Regions from separate parts of the Streptomyces sp. NBC_00440 genome, predicted to be linked through region 1. Evidence: riboswitches for the same ligand, from Rfam matches in the RefSeq annotation. Region 1 holds a riboswitch; each other region holds the start of a gene.
What was found. Region 1 has a riboswitch for cyclic di-AMP ahead of OHB13_RS17365 (M23 family metallopeptidase). Riboswitches for the same ligand answer to the same signal wherever they lie in the genome.
Positions count from the first base shown of each region.

Region 2: linked by a shared signal. The riboswitch ahead of OHB13_RS28375 (M23 family metallopeptidase) and the one ahead of OHB13_RS17365 (M23 family metallopeptidase) in region 1 are both predicted to bind cyclic di-AMP.
Region 3: linked by a shared signal. The riboswitch ahead of OHB13_RS13920 (transglycosylase family protein) and the one ahead of OHB13_RS17365 (M23 family metallopeptidase) in region 1 are both predicted to bind cyclic di-AMP.

Region 1 covers NZ_CP107921.1:3,859,780-3,865,832, forward strand. Annotated here, with positions in the region: gene OHB13_RS17355 (PrsW family intramembrane metalloprotease) at 1-727, shown strand, start outside; gene OHB13_RS17360 (aldo/keto reductase) at 843-1,787, opposite strand; gene OHB13_RS17365 (M23 family metallopeptidase) at 2,033-3,097, opposite strand; cyclic di-AMP (ydaO/yuaA leader) riboswitch at 3,109-3,249, opposite strand; gene OHB13_RS17370 (PP2C family protein-serine/threonine phosphatase) at 3,485-4,714, opposite strand; tRNA gene OHB13_RS17375 (tRNA-Met) at 4,806-4,879, opposite strand; gene OHB13_RS17380 (ATP-binding protein) at 5,113-5,520, opposite strand; gene OHB13_RS17385 (MarR family winged helix-turn-helix transcriptional regulator) at 5,686-6,053, shown strand, end outside.
Region 2 covers NZ_CP107921.1:6,313,754-6,319,806, reverse strand. Annotated here, with positions in the region: gene OHB13_RS28385 (TetR/AcrR family transcriptional regulator) at 1-116, shown strand, start outside; gene OHB13_RS28380 (GntR family transcriptional regulator) at 322-999, opposite strand; gene OHB13_RS28375 (M23 family metallopeptidase) at 1,229-1,990, opposite strand; cyclic di-AMP (ydaO/yuaA leader) riboswitch at 2,003-2,162, opposite strand; gene OHB13_RS28370 (M16 family metallopeptidase) at 2,423-3,790, opposite strand; gene OHB13_RS28365 (M16 family metallopeptidase) at 3,811-5,205, opposite strand; gene OHB13_RS28360 (DNA gyrase/topoisomerase IV subunit A) at 5,387-6,053, shown strand, end outside.
Region 3 covers NZ_CP107921.1:3,117,469-3,123,521, reverse strand. Annotated here, with positions in the region: gene OHB13_RS13945 (GtrA family protein) at 1-115, shown strand, start outside; gene OHB13_RS13940 (SurA N-terminal domain-containing protein) at 229-900, shown strand; gene OHB13_RS13935 (nucleoside triphosphate pyrophosphohydrolase) at 910-1,986, shown strand; gene OHB13_RS13930 (cytochrome P450 family protein) at 2,036-3,301, shown strand; gene OHB13_RS13925 (LysM peptidoglycan-binding domain-containing protein) at 3,438-4,508, shown strand; cyclic di-AMP (ydaO/yuaA leader) riboswitch at 4,765-4,951, shown strand; gene OHB13_RS13920 (transglycosylase family protein) at 4,955-5,665, shown strand; gene eno (phosphopyruvate hydratase) at 5,952-6,053, shown strand, end outside.

The sequences.
Region 1 (6,053 bases):
GGACCAGCGGCTGCGCAGGACCGGACCGCCGCTGCTCGGTCTCCTCTGCGCCATGGGCATGCACGCCCTGTGGAACAGTTCGTCGGCCTTCGGCACCTATGGCTTCTATCTGGTCTACGGCGCTTTCATGCTCCCGGTCTTCGGGATGATCACCTGGCTGGCGATCTGGACCCGCCAGCGGGAGCTGCGCACGATATCGGCCGAACTGCCCGCGTACGCGGCGGCGGGCTGGCTGGCCCCCGCGGAGCCGCTGGCGCTGTCGTCGATGCGGGCGCGCGCCATGGCACGCAGCTTCGCGGCGCGTACGTTCGGCGGAGGGTTCGGCGCGACCAGCCCGCATCTGGGCCCCCACCCGGCCCCGTACGGCCCAGGCCCGAACAGCTCAGCCCCGTACCCCTCCGGTCCGCACCCCTCCAGTCCGTACGGCCGGAGCCCGTACCACCGGCCGCCGGCGCACGCCGACGCGAAGTCACGGGCCAAGGCCGCGTCCCGTGCGGTCTCCGAGTACGAGGCCTTCGCGACGACCCTCGCCTTTCTGCGGCACAGGGCCCACCGGGGCGTGGTGGGCCCGGACTTCGAAGCGCGCGAGCAGGAGCTGCTGCACCACCTCTGGCAGCGCAAGGAGATCGCGGGGCCCGCGCTGCTCTACGCGGCGGAGGCGACCGGGCGGATACGGGTGCCGCCACCGCATCTGCACTACGGCGGCTACAACCCGTACCAGCACTGACCCCCACGGCACCCCGGCCGGATCCGGTTCGTGGCCGATCCGCTTCCGGGCCGGATCCGGTTCGTGGCCGGATCCGGTTCGTGGCCGGATCCGGTTCGTGGCCGGATCCGGTTTCTCAGGCGGAGGCCGCGGTCAGCTCCGCCACCTCGGCGTCGGTGAGCTTCAGCTCGGCCACGGCCGTCAGCGCGGGCAGCTGCCCGACCGTACGCGCCGAAGCGATCGGCGCGACGACGGTCGGCTGAGCGGCCAGCCACGCCAGGGCGACGGTCGCCACCTCGGCGCCGTGCGCCGCGGCGACCTTGTCGAGCGCGGCCAGGACCTTCGGTCCCCGCTCGGTCCCCAGGTGCTGGGCCGCACCGCCGGCCCGCACACTGTCGACGTCCACACCGGGCCGGTACTTGCCGGTGAGGAAGCCGGAGGCCAGCGCGTAGTACGGCACGGCCGCCAGACCGTGCCGGGCCGCCGCGTCCTGGAGCCCGCCCTCATAGGTGTCACGGGAGACCAGGTTGTAGTGCGGCTGGAGAGCGACGTACCTGGCCAGCCCCTCCTTCTCGGAGAACGCCATGGAGGCGTCGAGCCGCTCGGGAGACACATTGGACGCGGCGATGGCGCGCACCTTGCCCGCCTTCACCAGCTCGTCGAGGGTGGAGATGATCTCCTCGACCGGCACGGACGGGTCGTCGAAGTGCGTGTAGTAGAGGTCGATGTAGTCGGTGCGCAGCCGACGCAGCGACTCGTCGGCTGCGGCCCTGATGTTCGCCGGGGACAGCCCCTTGTACTGCGGATGCGCGCCGACCTTGGTCGCGACCACCACGTCGGCCCGGTTACCCCGTGCGGCCAGCCAGTTGCCGATGACGGTCTCGGACTCACCGCCCTTGTTGCCGGGCACCCAGGCCGAGTACGTGTCCGCGGTGTCGATGAAGTTGCCGCCGGCGGCCGTGTAGGCGTCGAGCACGTCGAAGGACTGCTTTTCGTCGGCGCTCCACCCGAAGACATTGCCACCGAGGGAGAGCGGGAAGACCTTGAGGTCGGAGGAGCCGAGTGAGCGGAGAGAAGTCATATGTCGGTCAACCCCGCGGCGGCCCGGCACTATTCCGCTGGTCCGGCGCTGTCCCGCTGATCCGCCGGTGTTCCGCAGGACCGGCCGTACGCGGGGGCCGGACCGGCCGGGTGCCCGCACACAGCGGACCGGCAGCCCTGACGCCGGGGGGATGCCGTCAGGACTGCCGGGGTGCGGGTCGCCGTGCAGCGGCGGTACGCGCAGGGGCGGGGCCGCGGTTACAGGCTGAGAGTACGGGCTGAGAGTTACGGGTTGAGGCCCTTGCCCTGGAGCCAGGTCATCGGGTCGATCGGGTCGCCGCCACCCGGCCGGACCTCCACGTGGACATGCGGGCCGGTGACGTTGCCGGTGGCTCCGACCCTGCCGATGACCTCGCCGGTGCTGACCTTCTGGCCGGCGCTGACCCCCAGCGAGGACTGGTGGCAGAACCACAGCTCCGTACCGTCGTCGAGCGTGATGACCGTGCGGTAGCCGTACGCCCCGGCCCAGCCGGCCGACTTGACCGTCCCGCTGTGCACGGCCTTGATCGGGGTACCGGTCGGGGCGGCGAAGTCGAGGCCGGTGTGGTGGCCCGACGACCACATCGAACCGCCGTCGTTGAACCGCGAGGTGAGGGTGTACGAGGAGACGGGGAGCGAGTAGCTGGCCGCCAGCTTGGCGAGCCGCTCCTTCTCCGCCTTGGCCTTGGCCTCCGCCTCGGCCTTCTTCTTGGCCGCCTTCTCCTTGGCCGCCGCCTCGTCCTGCTTCTTCGCGGCCTCCGCCGACGCCTTGTCCGCGGCTGCCTTCTCGGCTGCCGCCTTGGCCTCGTCGTCGACCGCGCCCTGCTGCTGCTCGGCCTGCTGGAGGATCCGGGCGCGGAGGGCCTCGCCCGCGTCCCCGCTGCCCTTGCCGGTGGCCGCAGCGGTGCTGAGCGCCGCGTCGGCGGCGCCCGTCTCCGTACCGCTGTGGTCCGACGAACCGCCGTCGAGGTCGGAGATCAGCGTCCCCACGCCGGGCAGCGACTCGGCATCCGGCAGCTTGTCCTTGACGGACTGCGGAAGGTCGGGGAGGGAGATCGCGACCGGCGGCTTGCTCTGGGCGCTGGCCATGCCGCCCGCACCGACGGCTGCGATCACGCCGACGCCGAGCACCGTCGAGCTGCGGGCGAGTCCGCCGCGCTGCTTGGCGACCCGGTGTTTACCGCGGACCGAACGGAGGGAATCCTCAGTGGGGTTCCACTCGTCGAATGTGCCGCCGTCCTCACCGCCGAAACCGGGAGCATCGTCGTTCGGGAAGTAAAGCGTTTCGGGGGCAGGGTTGTTGGACGCCACGGAGGCGCACTCCTTTCCTTCCTTACCGCCTACCGGGTTAGCTGACGGGTTCGGAGCAGGAAGGTCTCCTACGGGCAGCCCTTACGGAGAAGCCCGATTCACCCCAATTGGTGGTTCCCCGGTTCCCTTGCGGGATTCGGCGCGTGCGCACGGTGCCGCCTCTTGCGACGACTGGGACAACCGCGCTGCGTTATCGAACGTTAATAGACGCGAGGGCCGGATTCCAAGCTGTTCCGACTGATCGTTAACGGCTTTGGCCTGTACTTACCGGGGCATAAAGGGGCGGATTCGGGCGACTTGATCACCCTTCAGAAGCCACCGGGAAACATCGAGATTCTGATAGTGCGTCAAATGTTATGCGGTGTTGTGCAGAGGGGTGCTCTTCGATTACGGATCGTGTTGTTCGCGGTGGATGATCTCCACGGTCCTGCGCCGGTCCGGCTGCCCCTGGCCCGGACGGCCCACCGCGAGCAGCGCCATGTCGTCCGTGGAGCGCCCGCCCGTGTGCAGCCGCACGTCGTCGGTCACCGCCGTCAGCAGCTCATCGGGCCCCGGGAAGATCCGGCCGCGCAGCCGCTCCTGCGGCTCGTAGAAGGCCCCCTGCGCGTTCCTCGCCTCGGACAGGCCGTCGGTGTAGAGCAGCAGCGTGGCCCCCGGCGGGAACTCCGTCTCGTCCGCCTGGTCCGGCCAGGCCGCCAGATCGGCCAGCCCCAGCGGCAGGGCGGGATCGGCCGGCGTGAGGAGGTGGATGCCCCCGTCCGCGTACAGCAGCAGCGGCTCGGGGTGGCCCCGGTTGAGCAGCCGGATCAAGCCCTGATCGCTGCGCGGGATCTCGGCGAGCGCCGCCGTGGTGAACCCCTCGAAGGCGTCAAGTCCCTCCCGCCGCACGCCCTCACGGGTCAGCGCACGCTCCAGCCGCTGAGCGACCCGCTCGATCGTCACCTCCTGCTCGGCGGCCTCCCGGAAGGCCCCGATCACCACAGCCACAGCCTCGACGGCGCCGAGCCCCTTGCCCCGTACGTCACCGATCACCAGCCGGACCCCGTACGGGGTGTCCTGCACGGCGAAGAGATCGCCGCCGATGAAGGTGCCGGCCTGCGCCGCCTCGTACCGCGCCGCGATGTGCAGCCCGGCGATCCGCTCGGAAGGCACCGGCAGCACGGCGCGCTGCGCGGTCTCCGCCACCACGCGCGCCGACGCGAGTTCTTCGCCGCTGACCCGGATGACGCGGTTGATGATGAGGGCGACGACGGACACCGTGACGACGGTGATCATCTCCGTGATCGCCGAGGCCTTGGCCGAGGTGTCGTCGTAGCCGTGCAGCCCCACGACCGCCAGCACCGCGATGATCCCCGTGATCAGCGTGGCCCGGTACGAGAAGAGCGGGGCCGCGATCACCGGCGCGGCGACGAAGAACGGGGCAGCGGTGAACGCGGACGGCGTCAGCTGGTCGAAGGCCACCCCGCCCGCGATCAGCACGGCAGGCAGCGCCCGGACGAACCTGCGCGCCCGGCCCGAGTCCTCTCGCTGCCCCACCAGTACCCTCCTGCCCGGTCCGTAAAGCGGCGGACGGTACCGCGCCCCACCAGGCTGGCCGCACCGACGCCGGTGTGCGATTCGGCGTCGGCCAAGTGGGGGAGAGCGGGGCGGGGCGGTGGTGAGAAACGACTGAAGGCCCAGCACGTGAGTGCTGGGCCTTCGATCTGAGTAGCGGGGACAGGATTTGAACCTGCGACCTCTGGGTTATGAGCCCAGCGAGCTACCGAGCTGCTCCACCCCGCGTCGGTAAACCCAACTCTACGCCATGCGCGGGGGTGGTTCTGACCATGACCCGGCACCCCGCGCCCACGGCAGCCGGCCGGCCAGGGTGGCGACGGCAACTGCCCGGTGGCTGAAGGCAGTTCGGGCCCACCCACCTGACGTACACCCCTCCCCCCACGCGCACAGGCCCCTGTCCTGCGCATTCACGCGCAGGACAGGGGCCTGTGGAGCGGTAGACCGTGTGGGACTACGGGTCAACGGGAGAGGACGGCGCGTACGTTCTTACCGCCCTGGGGACAGTGGCTGACAACGACCGTACGCGCGAGGAAACGGACCAGAGGCCAGCCGAATCCGCCCCCGGCCCCGTTGAGGTCCGGCGCGCGCTCCCGCGGCATGGCGCGGCTGGGGTCCTCCACGGTGACCTCCAGTGTGGTGCGGTCCGCGGCCAGTCGCAGAGCGGTAAGCCCTCCCGCGTGCCGCAGTGCGTTCGTGACCAGCTCGGAGACCACCAGAACGGCGTTGTCCGTGCACTCGGGGGTGGGGGCGGGCGACAGCTCCGAGACGAACTCACGCATGTCGTCGCGTGCCCGGGCCACCGTGGCCGGGCACGTCGTCCGCTGCGCGTGGCCGGTGCGCCGCTCCATGACATTTGACTGACCCATACTGAACTCCCATCGAGGAGAAGTCCTGGTCTCGTGAACCGTGCTTCTGCCCCCATCGGCCCGGGTCTAACTCCGCCACAAGGGACCCGTGCGGGGCGTAGGAACCGGTGCTGTGCCCCCGGCCGCGTACTGACAAGGCCGCCTCGAAAGTGGCACAGTAGGACGATGCGCCCAAGCTCTACGACGCAGGCCCCGGAACTGGCGGATATCGCCACCGAGGTCACAGGGCTGCTCGGCGTTCTTCGGGGCAGGGCCCACGGCAACGCCCCGGCCGGACCCGTTTCGGCATCACAGATGCGGGCGCTGCTGGCGATCGGGCGGCTGGAGGGCGGCAATCTGCGGGCCCTCGGCGAAGCTCTGGGATCCAGTGCGCCCGCGACGAGCCGACTGTGCGACCGGCTGGAGGCCGCCGGCCTGGTCGAGCGGCGACTGAGCACCGCGAGCCGCCGGGAACTCGAACTGTATCTGAGCAGGCACGGGCGGGCCCTGCTCGATGAGGTCAAGGAGCGCGAGGCGGACGAGCTGCGCCCCGT
Region 2 (6,053 bases), 2.5 Mb from region 1:
GGACGATCGCGAGGTTCGTGATCGACGCCTATTCACTGGCCCGCGAGGCGGCCGATCCGCAGGCCGCGGTGGACGAGATCTTCCGGATGATCGAGGCGGCCTGGGAGGTCACCTGACCTTCCCGCGCTTTCCGGACCGGGTGCCCGGCACCGGGCATCCGGGACCGGGACCGCACCGGGACATCAGAAAAGCAGAAAATAAAAAGACGGCACGGGGCTGAGCGGCGAATCCGACAGGACGGATACGGCAGGACGGATACGGCAGAGGGAAAAGCCGAAATCCCCCGCCCCTTTATCCCCTCCCCTGTATACGGCAGCACTGTTAATCAGTGATGCCCGCAATGTTTACAGCATGTTGCGAATCCCTCACGCGCCCCCGCTTCCGCAGCCGGTGCGCCGCCATGGCGCGTTCGGCGTGCACCGCGGTCAGAGCGCGGGCCCGCTCCGCGTCGCCGCGCGCCACCGCGTCCACGATCGAGCCGTGCTCCGCCCAGGACACGACAGGAAGGGCCGGCTGGTCGACCGCGTACATCCAGCTGATCTTCTGCCGCAGCTGACCGAGCAGCGTGGTCAGCGCCAAACTGCCCGACGCCTGCGCCAGCGTCTCGTGGAACCAGCCGCCGAGCGACCGCAGATCCTCGCCCTGGCCGCGCCCGGCCCGCTCCTGCCCCAGCCTGACCAGGCCGCGGAGCACCTTCAGATGGGCTTCGGTCCGCCACTGGGCGGCGCGCGCCGCCCCCATCGGCTCCAGCAGTATCCGTATCTCCAGCAGGTCGGCCGCCTCCCGCTCGGTCGGCTCGGCGACACAGGCGCCCGCGTGCCGGCGGGTGACCACGAACCCCTCGGACTCCAGGGTCCGCAGGGCTTCGCGGACCGGGACACGGGAGACGCCGTACCGGCGTGCGAGCACCTCCTCGGTCAGCCGGCCGCCCCGCTCGTACACCCCCGAGATGATGTCGTCCCGGATTGCCGTGCATACCGAATGTGCGGGAACGCGCATGACCGAACCTCCGCATCGACGCCCGCATATCGCGGTCTGTGCACACCTGTGCGGCGACTCTATGGCAGGGCATGTTAATTCCCGAAGGCCCCCGGTAAATCATGGATATCTTTTGGCCGGCCAAAAACCGGACGTACGAACACCCGGCGCGAGGAAGATATCCGTGCGAACCCCGGAACGCGTATGGCCCCGGCGCGACGAGCGCCGGGGCCATACGGGACAGCCGGGTTCAGACCTTGACGCCGTGCGAGCGCAGATACGCGACGGGATCGATGTCCGAGCCGTAGTCGGGGCCCGTGCGGGCCTCGAAGTGGAGGTGCGGGCCCGTGGCGTTGCCGGTGGCGCCGGAGAGTGCGATCTGCTGGTCCGATGTGACGGACTGGCCGACCGAGACGCCGATGGACGAGAGGTGGCCGTACTGCGTGTACGTGCCGTCGTGCATCCGGATGACGATGTTGTTGCCGTACGCGCCGCCCCAGCCGGCCTCCACGACCGTGCCCGCGCCGACGGCGTGGACCGGGGTGCCGCTCGCGGCGTGGAAGTCGATGCCGGTGTGGCTGCCGGACGACCAGAGGCTGCCGCCGGTCTTGTAGCCGGTGGAGACATACGAGTTGGCGACCGGGGCCACATAGGCGTTGAGGCGCTTGCGGGCAGCGGTCCGGGCCGCGCGCTGTTCGGCCGCCTTCTTGGCCTCGCGCTCGGCCTTCGCCTTCGCGGCTGCCGCCTCGGCCCTGGCCTTCGCCACGGCCTCGTGCTGCTGTGCGGTGGCCTGGGCGGCTATCTCGTCGGCCACGGTGTCACCGACAAGGATGGTCCGGTCGAGACGGACTTCCTGCGCCGTGGAGACCGTCGCGCTGTCGGCCATCGCCGGGGAGGCGAGGGTGCCGACGACACCGGCCGTGGCGAGGGTGGCGACTCCGGCGACGCCCGCGGTCCTGCGGGTCAGGCGCTTCGGGCCACGGTGCTTGCCGGTAGGGCGGCTGAACGCCATGAAGGGGCTGGTCCTTTCCTTCCCTCTCGCCTACCGGGTTAGCTGACGGGTTCGGAGCAGGAAGGTCTCCTACGGGCCCGCCCCTGTGGAGCGGCCCCGATTCACCCCAGGGACTGAGTGGGTCCCCGGCTCCCCGGGCTCGCGCCTGACGGGGACTCGGCGATCGCTGCCCGGCGCCGCGGTTGCGGCTTACGTCCGACGGACAGCGAGTGTGACGGTAAGTGGTCCGTCCTGGTTGCGCCAAACAGACAGCGGATTTTGTCGCACATCCCACAGACGCCCATCCCACAGACGCCAACCCGCAGGCGTACACAGCCACGCGTCCCGGAGGCCCGCACACCCCCGGCATGCAGTCGGGGCCCCGGTGGACGAACTGCCCACCGGGGCCCCGCAGATCCGGTCCGGCCGCCGGTGCCCCGGAGCGGCCGGGACTCAGCTCTCGACCACGGTCACTTCGCCGATGCCCAGCGCCCTGACCGGCTCCACGATCTGCGCGGCGTCCCCCACCAGGACCGTCACCAGCCGGTCGGCGGGGAAGGCGGAGACCACGGCGGCGGTCGCCTCGACCGTGCCGGTCGCGGCGAGGCGCGCGTACAGCTGTGCCTGGAAGTCGTCCGGCAGGTGCTGCTCGACCTGATCGGCGAGCGTGGCCGCGACCGCGGCGGCCGTCTCGTACTTCAGCGGGGCGACGCCCACCAGGTTCTGTACGGCGATGTCCCGCTCGGTGTCGGTCAGCCCGCCCGCGGCCAGCGTCCTGAGGACCTTCCAGAGGTCGTCGAGCGCGGGGCCCGTCGACTCGGTGTCCACCGAACCGCTGATGGCGAGCATGGCGGCGCCGGTGCCGTCGGGGGCGGAGCGGAGCACCTGGCTGAAGGCCCGCACGCCGTAGGTATAGCCCTTCTCCTCGCGCAGAACGCGGTCCAGACGGGAGGTGAGCGTGCCGCCCAGGCAGTACGTGCCGAGGATCTGGGCCGGCCAGACACGGTCGTGCCGGTCGGCGCCGATCCGGCCGATCAGCAGCTGGGTCTGGACCGCTCCCGGCCGGTCCACGACGATCACCCGGCCGGTGTCGTCCGCGGTGATCGGGGGCACCGGCCGGGGCGTGCCCGCGTTGCCCTTCCACTCGCCGAGGCTCTCGGCGAGCACCGCGTCCAGGTCGGTCCCCGCCAGGTCGCCGACGACCACGGCGGTGGCGGTCGCCGGCCGGACGTAGGCGTCGTAGAAGGCGCGGACGGCGGCCGCGTCGATGCGCGCCACCGTCTCCTCGGTGCCCTGGCGCGGACGCGACATGCGCGCGGTGGCCGGGAAGAGCTCCTTGGAGAGCTGCTTGGCCGCGCGGCGGGCCGGGTTGGCCAGCTCGTGCGGGATCTCGTCCAGCCGGTTGCCCACGATCCGCTCGACCTCGCTCGGGGCGAAGGCGGGCGCCCGCAGTGCGTCGGCGAGCAGACCGAGCGCCTTGGGCAGCCGGGAGACCGGCACTTCGAGGGAGACCCGGACGCCGGGGTGGTCGGCGTGCGCGTCGAGGGTGGCGCCGCAGCGCTCCAGCTCGGCGGCGAACTCCTCCGCGCTGTGCTTGTCGGTGCCCTCGGAGAGCGCCCTCGCCATGATCGTGGCGATGCCGTCGAGCCCCTCGGGCTCGGCGTCCAGCGGGGCGTCGAGGCTGATCTCGACCGCGACGACCTGCTGTCCGGGACGGTGGCAGCGCAGCACCGTCAGGCCGTTGGGCAGGGTGGAGCGCTCGGGGGCCGGGAAGGCCCAGGGCCTGGGCGCACCCGCCTGGGGCTGCGGGTGGAAGGCCATCATCACGGCCGCGGGGTCGGTCACTGGTCCGCCTCTGTGCTCTGGGTGGCTGCGGTGGCTGCGGTGGCCTCGTCGGACGCGCCGTCCGCACTGGTCTCTTCGGGCTCATCGGCGGTGGCGGGCTCGTACACCAGCACAGCCCGGTTGTCGGGGCGCAGCCGGGCCTTGGCGACCTGCTGCACCTCTTCGGCGGTGATGTCCAGCACCCGGCCCACAGCGGTCAGCGCCAGCTGCGGGTCGCCGAACAGCACGGCGTACCTGCACAGTTCGTCGGCACGGCCGGCGACCGTACCGAGCCGGTCGAGCCACTCGCGCTCCAGCTGGGCCTGCGCGCGCTCCATCTCCTCGGCCGTGGGGCCTTCGGCGGCGAAGCGGGCCAGCTCCTCGTCGACGGCCGCCTCGATCTGCGGGACCTCGACACCGCCCGACGTCTTGACGTCCAGCCAGCCGAGCGAGGGGGCGCCGGAGAGCCGCAGCATGCCGAAGCCCGCGGCGACCGCCGTACGGTCCCGGCGCACCAGCCTGTTGTGGAGCAGCGACGATTCGCCGCCGCCCAGGATGGTCAGCGCGATGTCCGCCGCGTCGCACGCGCGGGTGCCGTCCTCGGGGAGCCGGTAGGCGGCCATCAGGGCACGCGAGGGCACCTCCTCGTACAGCTCCTCGCGCACCTCACCGCCGAGGGTGTCGGGCAGCGAGCCGTCCCGCGGCGGCTGCTTGCCGTCGTGGGAGGGGATGGTGCCGAAGTACTTCTCGACCCAGGCGAGCGTCTGCTCCGGGTCGATGTCGCCGACGACCGACAGCACGGCGTTGTTGGGTGCGTAGTTCGTACGGAAGAACGCGCGGGCGTCCTCCAGCGTCGCCGCGTCCAGATCGGCCATGGAGCCGATCGGCGTGTGGTGGTACGGGTGGCCCTCGGGGTAGGAGAGGGCGGTCAGCTTCTCGAACGCGGTGCCGTACGGCACGTTGTCGTAGCGCTGGCGCCGCTCGTTCTTGACGACGTCCCGCTGGTTCTCCATGGACTCCTCGTCGAGCGCGGCGAGGAGGGAGCCCATCCGGTCGGCTTCGAGCCAGAGCGCCAACTCCAGTTGGTGCGTGGGCATCGTCTCGAAGTAGTTGGTGCGCTCGAAGCTGGTGGTGCCGTTGAGCGAGCCCCCGGCCCCCTGTACCAGCTCGAAGTGGCCGTTGCCCCGGACCTGTCCGGAGCCCTGGAACATCAGGTGCTCGAAGAGGTGGGCGAGTCCGGTACGCCCCTTGACCTCGTGGCGTGAACCGACGTCGTACCAGAGGCAGACCGCGGCGACCGGGGTCAGGTGGTCCTCGGAGAGCACCACCCGCAGGCCGTTGGCCAGCCGGTGCTCGGTCGCTGTCAGGCCGCCGGAACCGGCCTCGGCTGTGGCCGTGTGACCCATGGGCATGTACGTCCCTTCGATCGCGTGTGTTGACCGCGTTGAAATGCAGTCCTGCCACTGTATGCAAGCCCGCCGACAGCCGGCAGCCATCCCGGTGTGCACGGGTCGCGGTCGGTGTTGTCAGTGGGACAGTCCACAATGGTCGGCGTCAGTACCGGACCAGGCACGTGAAGGAGCCGCAGCAGCGATGGCCCGCCGCAGCACGAAGACCCCGCCGCCGGAGGACTTCGAGGAGAAGATTCTCGACATCGACGTGGTCGATGAAATGCAGGGCTCCTTCCTGGAGTACGCGTACTCGGTGATCTACTCACGGGCCCTGCCGGACGCCCGTGACGGCATGAAGCCCGTACACCGGCGCATTCTCTACCAGATGAACGAGATGGGGCTGCGGCCCGACCGCAGCTATGTGAAGTGCGCCCGTGTCGTCGGCGAGGTCATGGGCAAGCTGCACCCGCACGGCGACGCGTCGATCTACGACGCCCTGGTGCGGCTCTCGCAGCCCTTCTCCATGCGGCTCCCGCTGGTCGACGGACACGGCAACTTCGGCTCGCTCGGCAATGACGACCCGCCGGCCGCGATGCGGTACACCGAGTGCCGGATGGCTGACGCCACGTCGCTGATGACCGAGTCGATCGACGAGAGCACCGTCGACTTCGAGCCCAACTACGACGGCCAGGAGCGCGAGCCCGTCGTGCTCCCGGCCGCCTATCCGAACCTGCTGGTCAACGGCTCGTCCGGGATCGCGGTCGGCATGGCGACCAATATGCCCCCGCACAATCTGGGCGAGATCATCGCGGCGGCCCGCCATCTGATCAAGCACCCGGGCGCCGACCTCGACACCCTGATGCGCTTCG
Region 3 (6,053 bases), 740 kb from region 1:
GGCAGCCATTCCGCTCACTTTTGTCATCTCGCGGACGATCATGCTCCGCCCCGACAACCGGGAAGCTCCTGAATCGTTGGTCGAACCAGTGGCCCCCGCCACGCCAAATGCCTAACATCGATCAACGCAAGGCCTTGTGCTCCCCACCCGTCGCCCGACCGCCACCCCTCACGGAGGCGCCGGGCGCCGCACCAAAGTTTGCACAGACTCGCCCGCCAGGAGGCTCCTTTGCACCGCCGCCGTCGCACTGCGCTCTCCGTATCCGCCGCGCTCGTCGCCGCAGCCCCGCTTCTCGCCGCCTGCGGCAGCCAGCCCCATCCGGGCGCCGCGGCCGTCGTGGGCAAGGACCGGATCACGGTCGCCGCCCTCCAGACGCAGGTGAACGACGTACGCGCCGCGCAGAACAAGTCCCCGCAGGCCGCCGAGCTGATCAGGAGCAGCAACAACCTCAGCGGCATGAAGCTCGGCAACATGATCTTCGACCGGGTGCTCGCGAAAGCAGCGGCGGACGCCGGGGCGAAAGTCACCCGCAAGGACATCCAGGACGCACGCGCCCAGCTGGTCAAGCAGGCGGGCAGCGAGCAGCGGCTCCAGCAGGTCTACCTCCAGCAGAACGGCATCGCCCCCGGCCAGATCGACCAGGCGCTCCAGGAGCAGGTCACCGCGTCGAAGCTGGCCGAGAAGCTGGGCGCGTCGCTCAGCACTCCGCAGGGCCAGAGCGCCGTGCTCCAGGCGATGATGAAGACGTCCAAGGCGATGGGCGTGGACGTCAATCCGCGTTACGGGGTCTGGGACGTCAAGAAGAGCCAGCTCGGTCCGTACAAGACGCCGTGGATCACCCAGGTCACCAAGGAACAGGCCGCACCGTCCGCCGGAACCGGAGTCAGTGCGGCGGGGTAGTTTCGACGGGTGACCGCTGAAAACACCCCTGATAACACCCCCGGCAACACCCGCGCCGCTGCCGCGCCCGCCCCCGCCGTCGTTCCCGAGGTGCTCGACGCGCCCGGCCGGGTCGTGCTGCTCACCACCAGCCACCGGGTCGCGCCGGGGCTGCTGTCCTGGCCGGCCTGGCAGCTGCTGCACACGGCGGACCGGGTGCTCTGTGTGGACACCGAGCACCCGCAGCTGCCGTATCTGCGTGAGGCGGGGGTGACCGTCGAGCACGCGGCGCCCGACGCGCACCAACTGGTCGAGGAGTGCGCGGGCGGCCGCACGGTCGTCGTCCTCCCGTCGGGCGAGGGCGACCAGCAGCTGACCGACGGTCTGGCCAGGCTCGCGGGCAGCGGCCGGGTGCGGATGCCGGACCTGGAGCTGCTGCCCGGCTCGTACGATCTGCCGGGCGCGCGCCTGCTCGACCTGGTGCAGGTGATGGACCGGGTACGGCGCGAGTGCCCGTGGACCTCCCAGCAGACCCACCGGGGGCTCGCCAAGTACCTGATCGAGGAGGCGTACGAACTCGTCGAGGCGATCGAGGACGGCGACCGGGGCGAACTGCGCGAGGAGCTGGGGGACGTCCTGCTCCAGGTCGTCTTCCACGCGCGGATCGCGCAGGAGGGCACCGGGGAAGAAGGGGACGAGCCCTTCTCGATCGACGACGTCGCGGGCGGCCTGGTCGAGAAGCTGATCCACCGCCACCCGCATGTGTTCGGCGACGAGACGGCGGAGACCGCCGATGACGTCCACGCCCACTGGAACCGCACCAAGGCGATCGAGAAGCAGCGGGAGTCGGTGACGGACGGCGTCCCGGTCGGTCAGCCGGCCCTCGCACTCGCGGCGAAACTGACCTCGCGGGTGCGCGGCTCGGAGCTCGACGTACCGCTGCCGGCAGGGGAGGGCGTCGGCTACCAGTTGCTCGCCCTGGCCGCGAGCGCGGAGGCGGCGGGCACGGACCCGGAGGCCGCGCTGCGCGCCGCGGCGCGGGCGTACCGGGACGCGATCCGGGCCGCGGAGAAGGCACAGCGCGGTACGGCTCCCGTCGAGGAGTGACCGACCGGGGCGCGGAGAGGGCGCAGGGCGGTACGGCTACCGTCGAGGAGTGACCGACAACAGCACCGCAGGCCCGGCCCCCACCCTTTTCACCTGGGAGTTCGCGACCGACCCGTACCCCGCGTACGCCTGGCTCCGCGAGAACGCGCCCGTCCACAGGACCGCGCTCCCGAGCGGGGTGGAGGCCTGGCTCGTGACGCGGTACGCGGACGCGCGGACGGCGCTCGCCGAGCCCCGGCTGTCGAAGAACCCCGCGCACCACGCGGAGTCCCCGCACGCCAAGGGCAAGACCGGCATTCCGGGGGAGCGCAAGGCGGAGCTGATGACGCATCTGCTGAACATCGACCCGCCGGACCACACCCGGCTGCGGCGTCTGGTCTCCAAGGCGTTCACCCCGCGCACCGTCGCGCTCTTCGCACCGCGCGTACAGGAGCTGACGGACCAGCTGATCGACGCCTTCGTGGCGAAGAGCGGAGAGCAGGGCACGGCCGACCTCATCCATGACTTCGCCTTTCCGCTCCCCATCTACGCCATCTGCGATCTGCTCGGCGTCCCCCGCGAGGACCAGGACGACTTCCGCGACTGGGCGGGCATGATGATCCGTCACGGCGGCGGACCGCGCGGCGGGGTCGCACGGTCGGTCAAGAAGATGCGGAACTACCTCGCCGAACTCATCCACCGCAAGCGGGAGAGCCCCGGCGACGACCTCATCTCCGGGCTCATCAGGGCGAGCGACCACGGCGAGCACCTGACCGAGAACGAAGCCGCGGCGATGGCGTTCATCCTGCTCTTCGCCGGGTTCGAGACGACGGTCAACCTCATCGGCAACGGTATGTACGCGCTGCTCCGCAATCCGGACCAGCGCGAGCGCCTGGAGGCGTCACTGGCGGCGGGGGAGACCGACCTCCTCGCCACCGGTGTGGAGGAACTCCTGCGCTACGACGGGCCGGTGGAGCTGGCGACCTGGCGGTTCGCCACCGAGGCGCTGACCCTGGGCGGGCAGTCCATCGCGGAGGGCGATCCCGTACTGGTCGTCCTGGCCGCGGCCGACCGCGATCCCGAGCGCTTCACCGAGCCCGACACGCTCGACCTCTCACGCACCGACAACCAGCATCTGGGGTACGGGCACGGCATCCACTACTGCCTCGGCGCGCCGCTCGCCCGGCTGGAGGCGCAGACCGCGCTCGCCACCCTGCTGCGCCGCCTGCCGGACCTGCGACTTGCGGCGGAACCTGGCGATTTGCGCTGGCGCGGCGGGCTCATCATGCGGGGATTGCGCACGCTTCCGGTGGAGTTCGATATCCCGCCCAACTGACGGCCTGACCAGTACATGGCTGACAGGGCGTCAAGAATGTGACTTTCATGTGATCTCCGCTGCATCGACTTGTGACTGGTGTTCGAGTGCGGCTACGTTCACCCCTCGACTCATCCGTCACACGGAAGGCCACCGCATGCGCACCGGGAACGGTCGGCACCGCCGCCCCCGTCAGGCTCCAGCTCTTGTCGTAGCGGCAGGAGTTACGGGCTCGGCCATCGCCCTTCCGCTGCTGGCGTCGACCGGCGCCCACGCTGCCGACGCCACGACCTGGGACCGGGTGGCGCTGTGCGAGAGCGGCGGCATCTGGAGCACCGACCTCGGCAACGGGCACTACGGCGGCCTCCAGTTCTCGCAGGCGACCTGGGACAAGTACGGAGGCGGGCAGTACGCGGCCCGCCCCGACCTGGCCAGCCGCTCCCAGCAGATAGCCGTGGCCAAGAAGGTGTACGCGGCCGAGGGTGCGACTCCCTGGGCCAGTTGTGCGGCCATCGCCGGGCTGACGAAGGACGACGCGGACAGCGCCTCCGTGGACCCGGGCTCCCCGGACACCGCGAGCCCGAGCCCCGCGAAGCCGACCGATTCCGCGAAGCCGAGCGATTCGGCCAAGCCGACCGGTTCCGCCAAGGACCCGGCGGGCGGGGACACGGACGCGGACGGTTCGAAGCAGACACCGTCGAAGCACGCGCCGTCGAAGCAGGCGAGTCCGAGCCCGTCCGATTCCCCTTCGGGCGCCCCGTCCTCCTCATCGGCCCCGTCATCCCCCACATCTGACCCCTCATCGGACACATCAGACTCTTCCGGCGATTCAGGCTCTTCGGGCACTTCGGGCACTTCGGGCACTTCTGGCCCCAGCGCATCCGCCACGCCCGGCCCCTCGGACTCGGCGGCACCCGCCGGTCCTGCTTCCGGTGACGCCCCGGGGGGCGGCAAGCACCGGGGCGGCGAGGCCACCGGTGGCTCCGGAGCGAGCCATGACGAGACCGGGCGGCACGCTTCACGCGGCGGGGAGGTGTCCCGCGATGACGCCCGTACGGACGGCAGCTACACCGTCCGCGCGGGTGACAATCTGTGGTCCATCGCGGAGGCGCACGATCTGCCCGGCGGATGGCCCGCGCTCTACGCGGCGAACCATCGGACCGTCGGAGGCGATCCGGACTTCATCGTTCCTGGCCAGAGCCTTGATCTCGACCGAAATCAGGGGTAGTTCGGACCTGTATGTCCGCTTCTGTTCGAGTGAGACATGGCTCTCGTCGGCGCTGCTGAATGTCCGGACTGTCCGCCCGGCGTACGCCGCACCTCACCTGCGGAAACAGGTCACGCGGGGTCGTAAACCAGGGATTTGCTCCCCGATGTTCATCTTTGAATATCGGGGGGTCCTGTGATTACGGTCAGACCGCTCGCACCGCGGGCCTCTTCGATCGCCACGCCGAATCCTGCCATCGGTCGAAGGGAAACAGTGACGCTAAGAAGCGCCGCAGGCAGGAGCGGGGGACCCAGGTAAGCGCCGGGGCCGGCCGTCCGTTCAGAGTCAGAGAACGGCACGAACCGGGACCGGCTTGGGGTGAAGCTGTGCGCTAGGCCGCGCAGCCGGGCAACTCATTGGCCCGAACCCGACAGCTCACCTCGTAGGCGTCGGTGAGGAGATTCTTCATGCTGTTTTCCAGCAAGTCCAAGCACCGTCGCCCCTCGAAGGCCGTCCGCGTCGCCACTCTCGCCGGTGTTGCCGGTGCCGCTGTGGCCGTACCGCTGATCGGGGCGACCTCGGCCTCCGCCGCTTCGGTCTCGACCTGGGACGCCGTCGCGCAGTGCGAGTCCGGTGGCAACTGGTCCACCAACACGGGCAACGGCTACTACGGCGGCCTCCAGTTCAACAACTCCAGCTGGGCCGCCGCCGGCGGTACGCAGTACGCCCCGCGTGCCGACCTCGCCACCAAGGGCCAGCAGATCGCCACCGCCGAGAAGCTTCTCGCCATGCAGGGTCCGGGCGCCTGGTCCTGCGCCGGTGCCGGCGGCCTGACCAGCGGCGGTCCGAGCCCGGACGTCTCCACCGGTTCGAACAGCGGCTCCTCCTCGTCGAGCGCCGACCAGCAGAGCAGCCACAGCGACCAGCAGGCCGCTTCGCGCAGCGAGGCCCGCACCAGTGCGCCGGCCGCCCCGAAGCACGCCGCTCCCCGGCACGCCGCTCCCGCCAAGATCCAGAAGGGTGACGGCGAGTACAAGGTCAAGGCCGGCGACACCCTCTCCACGATCGCCAAGGCCGAGCACGTCTCCGGTGGCTGGAAGAAGGTCTTCGACCTGAACAAGGACGTCGTGAAGGACGCCAACCTGATCTACCCCGGTCAGCAGCTCCACCTGAGCTGATATCAGCTCTCCCCAGCACCCCCGGCCCGGCGCGACTCCCCCGTACGCGCCGGGCCGGGGGTCTCTCCGCCGGAGCCGCGTCCCGGTTCCGTCCGGCGGCCCGGCGGGGGCGGTGAGGTGGTCACGGTCTGGTAAATTTGGTGACTTTCACACCGTCATACGATCTTTTGGGCCCTTTTTCGTCCCAGGGTCCGGGCGCCCTGCAGGCCTATGGCTCCGAGCCGGTTAGGCTCGTGCCGCAAGGCCAAAGAGACCCTGCGCCCATAGCGTCACATCCCAGAAGGAGATGCTAGTGCCGTCCATCGACGTCGTCGTAGCCCGGGAAATCCTGGACTCCCGAGGCAACCCCACGGTCGAGGTCGAGGTCGGCCTCGACGACGGCAGCACG